DNA from 3 places in the Bacillus sp. SRL543 genome. Region 2 is predicted to be linked to each of the others. Evidence: riboswitches for the same ligand, from Rfam matches in the RefSeq annotation. Region 2 holds a riboswitch; each other region holds the start of a gene.
The links. A riboswitch is a leader RNA that binds a small molecule or an ion and turns the genes downstream of it on or off. The one in region 2 is predicted to bind S-adenosylmethionine.

Region 1 (4,248 bases), 150 kb from region 2:
TTGCAAGCGGCCAGGCAGCCATCACTCTTGCCATCCTGAATATTGCCCAGGCGGGGGATGAAATTATAGCAGCATCAAACCTTTATGGAGGAACATATAATTTATTTGCCGTCACCCTTCCTAAGTATGGGATCAATGTAAAACTGGTCAATCCGGAAGATCCGGAAAATTTCAGGGACGCTATTACAGAAAAAACAAAAGCTGTATTTGCAGAAACAATTGGAAACCCAAGCCTAAAGGTCCTCGATATTGAGAAAGTGGCGGAAGTGGCCCATGATGCCGGCATTCCTCTGATTGTTGACAATACCTTTGCCACGCCATATCTTTGCAGGCCGATTGAATTCGGCGCAGATATTGTGATACATTCAGCGACAAAATGGCTTCTGGGAAATGGGACGACAATGGGTGGCGTCATAGTAGACGCAGGCCGTTTTGACTGGAATTCAGACAAATTCCCGGGCTTCACCAAGCCGGATCCAAGCTATAATAACCTGGTGTACAGCGAAGCAATCGGTGCGGCTGCTTTTATCGTCAAGGCGAGGGTACAGCTGCTCAGGGATCTGGGGCCTGCACTCAGCCCGCAGAACGCATTCCAGTTCACCCTCGGTCTTGAAACGCTGCATGTGAGGATGAAAGAGCATATCAGCAATACAAAGAAAGTGACAGAGTATCTAAAAAATCACCCTGCTGTGACTTGGGTGCTTTATCCGGGAGATGAAGACCATCCTGATAAGGCACTGGCTGACAAGTATTTGCCTAAAGGAGCCGGAGCTGTGGCTGTTTTTGGAATCGAGGGCGGCCGGGAAGCCGGGGCAAAGCTGATCAACAGCCTGGAACTGTGGGCCCATGTAGCAAACGTCGGCGATGCCAAAAGCCTTATCATCCATCCTGCCAGCACCACTCACCAGCAGCTTGATTCAGAAGGCCTTAAGGCGGCGGGGGTGCCGGAGGACCTGATCCGGATTTCCATTGGCATAGAAAATGCCGAAGACCTGATTGAGGATCTGGAGCAGGCAATTGAAGCCGCAACAGGAAGCCAATCACTTGCAGGAAAAGCAGAAACTTCAGGAACCAGCCGGTAAATTTTAGTGTTAAACTTTGTTGTTGACACCCTTTTTTATCCGTGATACGATAGCACTCGTAATTTAAAAATGGCTAATGAATGAAAATGAACTTCATATAAAGTAGCTCTTATCAAGAGAGGTGGAGGGATGTGCCCGATGAAGCCCGGCAACCGTCAATGTTTATTGAAATGGTGCCAATTCACACAAAGCTTTTTTAGCTTTGGCAGATGAGAGAAAGGTTTTTCCATCATGCCTTTCTGCTCACCTGCAGGAAGGCATTTTTATTTTTACAGGAAAATTTCCTGTCTTAAGCTTATGGAATAATCTTAACCTGGTTTCAGGAAACTACTCTAAAGAGGATTGGCAGAACATAAATCTCTGTAAAGCCATTTGTCTAATTGGATATAAAAGAGGTGAATACGGCAATTGATTTCAATAAAAGATGTTAAAAAGATATATTCGTCAAAAAAGGGTCCGGTCAAGGCGGTTGATGATGTCAACCTTGAAATCAAGGAAGGTGAAATCTTCGGAGTGATCGGCTACAGCGGTGCAGGAAAAAGCACCTTGATCCGGATGCTGAATGGGCTTGAGCTTCCCTCAGAAGGAACGGTCACGGTAGCCGGCAGGGAGATTTCAAAAATCAGAGGTTCGGAGCTGCGAAAAGCCCGTCAGGAAATTAGCATGATCTTCCAGCACTTTAACCTTCTCTGGTCAAGGTCTGTGAGGGACAATATTGCATTCCCGCTTGAAATTGCGGGAGTGCCTCGCCAGGATAGAGAAAAAAAAGTAACCGAACTCATCAAACTGGTCGGTCTTGACGGCCGTGAGGATGCTTATCCTTCACAGCTTAGCGGCGGTCAGAAACAGCGCGTAGGCATCGCCAGGGCGCTTGCCAATGATCCGAAGGTGCTTTTGTGCGATGAGGCAACCTCGGCGCTTGATCCGCAGACAACGGATTCAATTCTGGATCTGCTTGTGGACATTAATCACCGCCTTGGGCTGACGATTGTACTGATCACCCATGAAATGCACGTAATCAGGAAGATCTGCCACAGGGTGGCTGTCATGGAAGGCGGAAAGGCTGTGGAAATCGGCCCCGTTCTGGAAGTGTTTAAAAACCCGCGCGAGCAGATCACAAAAAGATTCGTCCAGCAGGTCACAGAACCTGAAGAAACAAAAGAAACTGCAGAGGCCCTGCTTGGATTGTATCCGCACGGCCAGGTTGTGCAGCTTTCCTTTGTCGGGGAGTCGGCCGAACAGCCGCTCATCACAAATCTGATCCGTTCCTTTGAGGTGACTGTAAATATCCTTCAGGGGAAAATATCACAAACCCAAAACGGCTCATATGGCACATTGTTCATCCACCTTGATGGGCAGGCTGGAGAAATTGCCAAAGCGATTGATTATATTCATGCACAGCAAGTTGGCGTGGAGGTGATTTCAAATGCTTAGTGAATTCTTTCCAAATGTAAACTGGGATAAGATGTGGGAAGCAACGAATGAAACGCTCTATATGACCGGCATCTCTGTCCTGGTAACATTCGTATTGGGAATTGTGCTTGGTCTGCTGCTATTCCTTACCTCCAAGGGGAACATCTGGCAAAATGCACTCATCAATAAAATTATTGCAGCGTTTGTCAATGTATTCAGGTCCATCCCGTTCATCATCCTGATCGTCCTGCTGATCCCGTTCACGAAATTTATTGTCGGCAGCATGATTGGAGAAAATGCCGCTTTGCCGGCCCTGATCATCGGAGCTGCCCCTTTTTACGCCCGTATGGTGGAAATTGCTTTGCGGGAAATTGACAAAGGGGTCATTGAAGCAGCTAAGTCAATGGGTGCAAAGACGAGCACGATCATCTTTAAGGTGCTCCTGCCAGAATCCATGCCGGCGCTTGTGTCAGGCATTACTGTTACAGCGATCTCACTCGTGGGCTTCACTGCAATGGCCGGAGTCATCGGTGCAGGCGGCCTCGGGAACCTTGCTTATCTGGAGGGCTTCCAGCGGAGCCGCTTTGATGTAACCTTGATGGCGACCATCATCATCCTGCTGATTGTGTTTATTATCCAAGTCATTGGAGACATAATAACTTCTAAACTAGACAAACGATAAAAGGAGACTTAACTAATGAAAAAATGGTTATCACTTGTATTGGCACTTGCCGTAGCGCTCGTCATTTCTGCCTGCGGAACTTCTGAAGATAATGCTGACGGCGGCAATGCGGACAGCGGGAAAGAAGAAACATCCAAACTGACTGTGGGAGCTTCAAATGTCCCTCACGCAGAAATCCTTGAAGAAGCAAAGCCTCTTTTGGAAGAAAAGGGAATTGAGCTTGAAGTCGTAACATTCCAGGATTATATCCTTCCTAACCAAGCACTTGATTCTGGCGAACTTGATGCAAACTATTTCCAGCACATTCCTTACCTTGAGGCGCAAATTGAAGAGAACGGCTATGATTTCGTCAATGCCGGCGGAATTCACATTGAGCCGATCGGTGTGTATTCAAAGAAATACAAAAGCCTCGATGAGCTTCCGGATGGTGCGAAAATCCTGATGAGCAACTCAGTTGCAGACCACGGCCGTATCCTGACTATGCTTGAAAAAGAAGGTCTCATCACTCTTAAAGAAGGCGTCGACAAAGTCAAGGCAACAATCGATGATATTGAAACGAACGAGAAAAACCTTGAGTTTGATACAGAATATGAAGCATCCCTCCTTCCGCAGATCTACAACAATGATGAAGGCGATGCGGTTCTGATCAACTCTAACTATGCCATTGATGCAGGCCTGAACCCGATCAAAGACTCTATAGCGATTGAAGACAAGGAATCTCCGTATGTGAACGTAATCGCTGTTAATAGCGGCGATGAAGATAAAGAAGCCGTCAAGGCGCTTGTAGAAGTGCTCCACTCTAAAGAAATCCAGGACTTCATCCTTGAAAAATATGAAGGTGCAGTTGTTCCTGTATCTGAGTAATAAAAGAAAAAGGCAGCCGCTTAAAATGCAGGCTGCCTTTTCTTATGCCAAAAAACAGCACATGCGGTTCCATTTCATCCCGCATAGCATTTCTGAAAATAAAACATACTAACTGTGTTAAAGATTTAAGGAATGGAGTGGACACGAATGGAGCATTCACACGAACCATCAAATTCAATCGAAGCAGCTCTTCATGACTATAAAATG
Region 2 (4,248 bases):
AGCGGCTCAGCCGTCTTTTTGACGTCAGCCACCCATTGGTCAAACTCTTCCTGCGGCATGGCTGTTACATTGAATGTATTTTCAGCAAAGCCTTTTCCGTTGAAGTTGGCATTGCGCCCCATATATTCGCCGGGTTCATCTGCGCCCAGATGCAGCGTATTGACCATGTCAGCCATGGCATATTTTTGTCCGCCAAGCTGCGGGATCCAAAAGCTTGTGATCGGTCCGTATGAATAGAGCTTAAATTCAAGCGGGCGGTCAGTCGGTACATATAGATAGTTGACTGTTTCGATATCTTCTTCAGGATAGCTGAAATGCCATTTCCAGTTGGAAGATGATGCGTATACGACTAAAGGCTCTTTGTCGCCATATCCTGTCGGTGCTGATTCCACTTTATAGTTGCTCTGAGTGGATACGACTGAAAGGAAGATGACGATCAGGACAGGGATTCCGACGCAGACCGCTTCGACGAGCAGGTTTCCTTTAATATGCGGCGGTTCATAATCCTTGCTTTGCTTCGAAGAGCGGTATTTATAGAGCATGTAAGCAAGCATGGCAAAAACCACAAGGACGATGACAGACATGATTGCCGTTGACAGAATAATGTCTTTTGCCTGGACGGCAGCCTGAGGACCTTTGGGATCCAGCACCATCAGCGGCTCACAGCCTGATAGAATAGTAATGATTGTAAATATTCCTAAAAGCAAAGAATATTTCTTTTTCATGGATAAGCCCCTTTCTCACTGGCTGAAAGTTTAATAACATAAAAATAGTGTATATGTTACATAGTTCACAATCTGTTATCATCATAAGCAATTTTATAGGGTAATTCAATAGAATGTGAAAGGTGTCACAAATTGTTCAAGAAGATAGAAATTCTTTCCGAACTTTGCGGCATATTATTTGCACAACACAAATTCAAGGGGGTGCTTAAAGCGGTGAACGCTGCTGGAGATAAAGAGGGAAGGCATTATATTCATTGAAACATATATTATATAGATATAAGTTTATCGTGCTTTAAGAATGATTGAAAGGTATGGTAAAATTTAATAAGATGAACGACTACAGGCGGGAGATGGTAATGTGAAAATGATTGCCCTTTACGACAATACTTGCCAGCTTTGCCAAATGACGAAGAAATCTTTCGGGAAGCTTGACCTGCTTCATCGGGTAGAGTGGGTTTCATTGCAAAAATATGAACAGGAACATGGAGAGCTTCAATTCAGCAGCAGGGAGCTGAGGAAAGAGCTTCATATTATAACACCTGAAAAAAAGGTCCTGAAGGGTTTCTATGCAGTCAGAAGGCTGCTGCTGCTGTTCCCCCTTACCTTCGTTTTAGGGCTCTGTATGCATCTTCCTTTGGCATCTGCTGCCGGGGTTCCGGCATACAGGTGGATTGCACGGAACAGGCATAAACTGCTTAGGAAGAAATGCAAGGATGGCAGCTGTTCCCTCTGAGTCATTTCCATATATGAGACAATATAAAATTGTTCTTGCTATAGTGGAGAAAATGATTGACGCCACTACATCTGTACGTTATGATTTTACCTTGAACGGATACTCTCTTATCCCGAGCTGGTGGAGGGACAGGCCCGATGAAACCCAGCAACCTGCTAATGATGCTTTTTGAAAACGGATATATGCTGAAAAGAGCATAACGGTTCAAATTACAGCCAGCGATGGCCTGTTTTTAGCAAAGGTGCTAACCTGACGCAAGGAAGAATTCCTTGAACGATAAGAGTGAAAGGCGCGAATCATTTTGCTTTCAACCTTTTCACTTTGGGAAGGTTTTTTATTTTGCATTTTGAGGGAAGTCTTTTAATTGCATATTATGGAAGTTTTTGCATAAAGCTGATTTACAAGGGCTATGCATTTAACAGGATAAAATCATACAATCTGATTGTGCCTGGCTTATATATAATGCCTTTGACCGGTTCTCTGCATCAGCGGCGGCCTGCTCTTTCAGCACTTGTCTGAAGGCTTGCGGTCCCGGGGGACAGGACCAGCCGGTTATGCAGATTGTGAAGCAATGCATACGCGAGAGCGGGATAAAAACTCCATGTTTATTCAATACTACTTAGGGAATGAGTACCGTATCAATCCGAGGGGAAGAATAAGGTGTAGCGCCGGATAAGAACCTCACTCTATTCTTATAAATAAGGAGGAAATCAGATGTCAAATAAACGCCGTTTGTTTACTTCTGAATCAGTTACTGAAGGTCATCCGGATAAAATCTGTGACCAGATTTCTGATGCTATTTTAGACGCTATCTTAGCAAAAGACGCAAATGCCCGCGTTGCTGCTGAAACATCTGTTACAACAGGACTAGTGCTTGTTGCAGGTGAAATTACAACATCTACATATGTTGATATTCCAAAGCTTGTCCGTGAAACAATCAAGGAGATCGGCTATACCCGTGCTAAATATGGCTTTGATTCCGAAACTTGTGCCGTACTGACATCCATTGATGAGCAGTCAGCTGACATTGCAATGGGTGTTGACCAGGCGCTTGAAGCACGCGAAGGACAAATGTCGGATGAAGAAATCGAAGCAATCGGCGCAGGAGACCAGGGCCTTATGTTCGGCTTTGCCTGCAACGAAACGAAAGAGCTTATGCCTCTTCCGATTTCCCTGGCACATAAACTGTCGCGCCGCCTGACAGAAGTACGCAAAGAAGAGATTCTTCCTTACCTCCGTCCGGACGGCAAGACACAGGTGACTGTTGAGTATGATGAGAACGACAAGCCTGTGCGCATCGATACCATCGTCATCTCTACACAGCATCATCCAGAAATCAGCCTGGAGCAAATCCAGCGCAACCTGAAAGAACATGTCATCAATCCGGTCGTTCCAAAAGAACTGATCGATGAAAATACTAAATACTTCATCAACCCTACAGGCCGTTTTGTTATCGGCGGACCTCAAGGCGATGCAGGTTTGACTGGCCGCAAAATCATTGTTGATACTTACGGCGGATATGCGCGCCACGGCGGAGGCGCATTCTCCGGCAAAGATCCTACAAAGGTTGACCGTTCAGCAGCTTATGCAGCCCGCTATGTAGCGAAGAATATCGTCGCTGCCGGTCTTGCTGATAAGGTTGAAGTCCAGCTTGCCTACGCAATCGGCGTAGCGCAGCCGGTTTCCATTTCAGTAGATACCTTCGGAACAGGGACTGTAAGCGAAGATACGCTTGTCGATCTTGTCCGGGATAACTTTGATCTTCGCCCGGCAGGCATCATCAATATGCTGAACCTGCGCCGCCCAATCTATAAGCAGACTGCAGCTTACGGACATTTCGGCCGTACAGATGTTGACCTTCCATGGGAGCGCACAGATAAAGCAGACTCATTGAGCCAGCAGGCTGGGAAATAAATATGATATGAACATAAAAAAGCGGGAGTGCTGAAATAGGCAGCTCCCGCTTTTTTTCTATTCCGTCTAATGTGACAGAAGCGTTTAACGGCCTGCTGATATGTTAATAATTCAGGTAAATGCCTAATTTTTCCCGGACCCATTTTTCATGTTGATAGTGCCATTTTTTTGTGTTTAGTGGTAGTATTAGAGAGTATGTTTTTTGGGAAAACAATGTGTTTTATTGTAAATTATGGCTGGCCGGTCAAAGACTGCGCTGGCATGAATGCCTTCCGCTGGCTGTTTTTAGACGGAATGGGATTGTGACTAAATTGAAGAAGGTGAACTACATAATGTGCGGTTTTATCGGCTGTGTCCATGAAAATGCGCAAGTTCTGAACGATGCGCAAAAACAGCAGTTTGAAAATATGAATAATATCATTACCCACAGGGGACCTGATGATGCAGGTTACTATCATGATGAGCATATTCAGTTCGGCTTCCGCCGCCTGAGCATCATTGACATCGAATGCGGCCATCAGCCTCTTACCTATGAAAATGAAAGATACTGGATCATTTTTAACGGAGAAGTCTACAATTATGTGGAGCTCCGGGAAGAGCTTTTAAAAGAAGGCCTGACATTTGAGACGCATTCTGATACAGAAGTAATCATTGCGCTCTACAGCCACCTGAAGGAAAAAGCGGTGGAGAAGCTCCGCGGGATGTTTTCATTTGTCATCTGGGATAAGCAGGAGCAGTCCTTATACGGTGCCAGGGATCCTTTTGGCATCAAGCCTTTCTTCTACCTTGATAATGACGGGAAAACATTCTTTGCTTCTGAAAAGAAAAGCATCCTGATGGCGCTGGAAAACGACGTCCTCAATTATGAGTCCCTCC
Region 3 (4,248 bases), 1.9 Mb from region 2:
TTTCCTGCTCCAACCAGCCCTGCGACTCCTACTATCTCTCCTCTTGAAACCGAAAGACTGGCATTTTTCACTAACCCGCCATCACTTATCCCATCGACTTCTAACAGTTTCTTCCCCGGTACCGTTTTTTGTTTTTCTGTGATTTGAATGTCTTTGCCAAGCATCGCCTCGACAATTTCCTGATGGGTAGCTTGTGTTGTTTTAAAGGTCTGAATGGTTTCACCGTCTCTCATGACGGTAATCCGGTCACTTATTTCAAATACTTCCGGCAGCCGGTGGGAAATGAAGATGATGCCCATCCCCTGCGCCTTCAGCTTTCTCACAACGTTAAAAAGATACTTTGTTTCCTCGATCGACAGCGGGGCAGTCGGTTCATCCAAAATGATGATGCCCGCCTCTTTGACAAGGCATCTAGCAATCAGTACCATTTGCTTTTGAGCGAGGGTCAACTCAGAGACATATTGGTCTACAACTATTTGCTCTTCATTCAGGAGAGCAAGAATTTCTTCTGCTTTTCGCTTCAGCTCCTTTTTTGAGACGAAAAAACGGTTTCCCCCGGCAAAGGAATCAAGCAGAATATTCTCCGCCACTGTCAGCTGCGGCACCAGTGCTGTATCCACCTCCTGGTAAACACAGTGGATGCCCAAATCCTTCGCCTCTTTTGGTGAATGGATAGTGACTGGCTTTCCGTTAATATAAATATCTCCTTCATCATGGCTGTAAGCACCCGCCAAAATTTTAATTAGCGTACTTTTACCCGCACCATTGGCTCCCAATAAAGCATGTACTTCTCCAGAGGCCAAATGCAGTCCAGCTCCCTTCAAAGCCTTTGCTGCACCAAAGCTCTTGGATATATTTCTCATTTCAAGTAGTGATGCACCCATCATGCTGCCTCCTTTAAAAAGGAAAACATCAGGCGGCCTTTAACCTAAGGCTGCCTAATGTCCCTCTGTTATTTCCCTTCTTCCAATTCCTTCAGGGTTTCGGTATATCCCTGGTCGCTGTTGCCCCATCCTTCCACGTATTCATTCAGCTCCGTGGTTGTGATTTGCTCTTCCGGGAGGTCATCTTTTGATACGAACACCGGTGTTAATTTAACATTGTCAGGAGTCTCTTCTCCGGATAATTTTTGATAGGCATAGCGAACCTGTATTCTGCCAATATCCTTTGGATCAACAGCTGCAGATGCCACCCAAGGAGAATTCTTGTCCTGAATCATTTGCAGGTCTTCATCACTCATATCGATTCCGTACACTTTGATATCTGTCCGGCCGGCCTGCTGGATAGCACGGACCGCTCCTTTGGCAAATTCATCCCATGCTGCCCAAACCGCTGTAATCTGCCCTTTCTCCGGATACTGCTTTAAAATGGCTTCCATTTGTGACTGAGTATCCAATGCTGTATTCTGCGTCGCTGCTCCAAATGCGGCGACCTCTTTAATCCCCGGATTCTGTTCAAGGAATTCCTTATAGGCAACTTGTCTTCGCTCCATCGGCGCAAAGCCGGCTACCCATATCTTAACGATATTTGCATTTCCATCTGAGTCCTCAGCCAGTCTCTCAAGAGTGCTTTTTGCCATCTGCTGATCACCCTGTTCAAGCACGGTCACACCCGGTTCACTAACCTCTGCGTCAAAGGCAACGACCGGAATTTCTTTCTCGATCGCCTTTTGGACTCCGGCCGCCAATGCTTCTTTCGTGCCATGGTCTATTAAAATAGCATCAAATCCCTGGTTGATCGCTGCGTCCAGGTTTGAAGACATTTTCGCCAGGTCACCATCAGAAGTAAAAACTGTGGTAGTTCCGCCGAATTTCGTAACCTGCTCCTTCACACCGTCAATATATTGAGCAGAAAACGTACCAAGATTTTGCTGCATAATTAATGCGATCTTTTTATCGGCAAGCTGGTTTTCACCATTGGTTTTATCGGCCGCCGCCTCTCCCTCGGTGCTGACGCCTGTCTTTGGCTGGCACCCTGCTGTAAGCAGGATAACGACAAAAATACTTAATAGAAAGCTCCATTTTTTATTCTTCATTTTCTCTCTCCATTATTGTTTTTTTTTATGCTTTTGCTTTAAACCCTTTGATGCTGACCTGTATATCACTCCTTTTATGACATAAAAAAGCCTCTTTCTACGTAGAGAAAGAGGCTGAAGATTATCTATCGAATCTCCACACCTCTTATCTCCCAGAAAAGAAAAATCTCCTCTGTTGGAATTAGCACCGTGCCTTAAAGGTATTTACATACCGGCGCAAATCTTGCTGCGCCCCGTTTCACAACGGAATTACGGTCGGTTGCTGGGCTTCATCGGGCCAAATCCCTCCGCCTGCTCTCGATAAGAGTTGAAAGCTTGCTATTAATCTTGATTACCTTTGCTGAATATTATCATCAAAATTAAATGTACGCAATATGTTTTTTTAATTTTGTGAATTTTTATGAAAGGAGTACATGTGGAACTGGGCCTGAAATTTAAGATAAGCAGTGATTAGCGAAAAGAGATGTTGTAGGATTAGGTGCCTGACCTCACACACTTAAAAGCTTTAACAAGTATATATTGTGGGGTCAGGCCCTTAATTCCTAAAACGTTGTACATTATTTAGAATTTGCACTTACCAGTCAATATCAACAGATACCATATTTTCAATTGGAACATAAAGGTTTACAGTTTCATCGTCTGTTATTACTGACACAATTAATGAATAATCAATTGAAGGGGTAGGTCTTTCTTTTACTTTGTCTTTCCACCACCCATGCTTCGGAAAAATGGCTATATATCCACAACTTGCAAGCTCTGCAGCAGTTGTTGTCCATCGATCAGATTGTACTGTTCCCCTGCTCCGAGCAACAGAACCAACATCCCAGCTAATGCCACTTTTAAATCCTTTTTCATCCCCATCTCTTCGATCTTTATTTACTCTCTTAAAAAATTCATCATCACTTTCTGCAGGGCCTTGTAATTCCCAAGATAACGAAGCACCTTCGTACGCTTTAGTATAATGTTTTGGATTAGGCTCTATAAAAAAAGATAAAGTTACACGTAACTCCACTTCAGTAGACCCTAACTCTAAAAGGACCTCTTCTGGCCATGGAATCCTGTAAAAGTTCATGTCTCGTACTTTATTCTTTTTCCCCTTAACTACTTTTTCATAGCCTATCTTAATATTATCTTCTGCAATAAGAGTTACAGCGGAGTTAGCAGACTTACAAGCAAGTTCTAAGTTAGGAACTCCATAGCCAAATGCTCTTAATCTATCAATCTTTTCAGGGAATTGTTTTTTCATCTGATCAGACCAACTTGCAGAGTGAATTAAAAGACCTCTAATAGTTGTAGGTAAATATCTAAGATTGTACGACCATATAGTTGCTAACATTTTGGCTGCTTGAGGAGCTGCCATACTTGTTTGTGCAGTATTTACAAATAAATTATCGATAAAATTTTTACTAGTAGAGAGCAAACTTAGACCTAAAACATCCCATTCCCAAAGTGGTTCATTTACAAGGACATTTCCCGCTTCAAGGACAACCTCTGGTTTAATTGCAAACCTTGCTGGGCCTGTTCTACTATGAGGTGAAATTCCTTCATTACTCACTAGTACTTCGTAGCCTTCATAATCACCAGTAAGTGGAGGAGACTCCATTAGATTGGTAATACCCCCAACCGTTATTGCATTTAATGCTTGTGCAGGATCGTCAACTTGAGATGCTAAATTCCTAGTAGGATATCCTACTTTATCAATAGGTTGTACATTACCAGCAGCAACTGTCATTAATCTGCCATTTCCATCATTATAACAAATTGAATCGACCGCAGATGACCATGATGTTGGTTTGCCGTTAAGTGTATCCTCATGTGTTGCTCCAATAGACATGTTAAAAATTCTTTTATAGCTGGGATTTGCATCTTCTACAACCTTTACAGCATTTATTGTTGTTCCACCCCATAATTCTTCTGTACCCGTACCACCTAAAGGAATTTTTACAGATTCTAAATGGTTTGTTAACTCTATTTGCTCACCTTTATATAATATGTTTGTTAAATCCCCATAACCCGCTATCCCAGCGACTTCGGTACCATGACCTATAGAATCTCCAGTAGTTGGTGACGATGGATCAATACTATGCAAACTATTCGGAGGATAAAGGGATTCAAGTAAAGGATGTTGATTGTTTACACCAGTATCTATAACTGTTACCCTCGGTGCATTATCAGATGGATAAACTAATGATTTCATTAACTCTTCAATATCA

Region 1: it holds a riboswitch for S-adenosylmethionine, as region 2 does, so the genes downstream of both, AC4E8B_RS20485 (methionine ABC transporter ATP-binding protein) here and metK (methionine adenosyltransferase) in region 2, are expected to answer to the same signal.
Region 3: it holds a riboswitch for S-adenosylmethionine, as region 2 does, so the genes downstream of both, AC4E8B_RS04305 (sugar ABC transporter substrate-binding protein) here and metK (methionine adenosyltransferase) in region 2, are expected to answer to the same signal.

Annotation. Positions count from the first base shown of each region.
Region 1 is NZ_OZ481794.1:3,999,164-4,003,411, reverse strand. Features, by position in the region: gene AC4E8B_RS20490 (O-acetylhomoserine aminocarboxypropyltransferase/cysteine synthase family protein) at 1-1,082, shown strand, start outside; SAM riboswitch class I at 1,189-1,298, shown strand; gene AC4E8B_RS20485 (methionine ABC transporter ATP-binding protein) at 1,491-2,516, shown strand; gene AC4E8B_RS20480 (methionine ABC transporter permease) at 2,509-3,177, shown strand; gene AC4E8B_RS20475 (MetQ/NlpA family ABC transporter substrate-binding protein) at 3,193-4,041, shown strand; gene AC4E8B_RS20470 (carboxymuconolactone decarboxylase family protein) at 4,189-4,248, shown strand, end outside.
Region 2 is NZ_OZ481794.1:3,846,906-3,851,153, reverse strand. Features, by position in the region: gene qoxA (cytochrome aa3 quinol oxidase subunit II) at 1-725, opposite strand, end outside; gene AC4E8B_RS19600 (thiol-disulfide oxidoreductase DCC family protein) at 1,090-1,458, shown strand; SAM riboswitch class I at 1,563-1,741, shown strand; gene metK (methionine adenosyltransferase) at 2,173-3,372, shown strand; gene asnB (asparagine synthase (glutamine-hydrolyzing)) at 3,705-4,248, shown strand, end outside.
Region 3 is NZ_OZ481794.1:812,970-817,217, reverse strand. Features, by position in the region: gene AC4E8B_RS04310 (sugar ABC transporter ATP-binding protein) at 1-887, opposite strand, end outside; gene AC4E8B_RS04305 (sugar ABC transporter substrate-binding protein) at 953-2,035, opposite strand; SAM riboswitch class I at 2,178-2,342, opposite strand; gene AC4E8B_RS04300 (S8 family peptidase) at 2,610-4,248, opposite strand, start outside.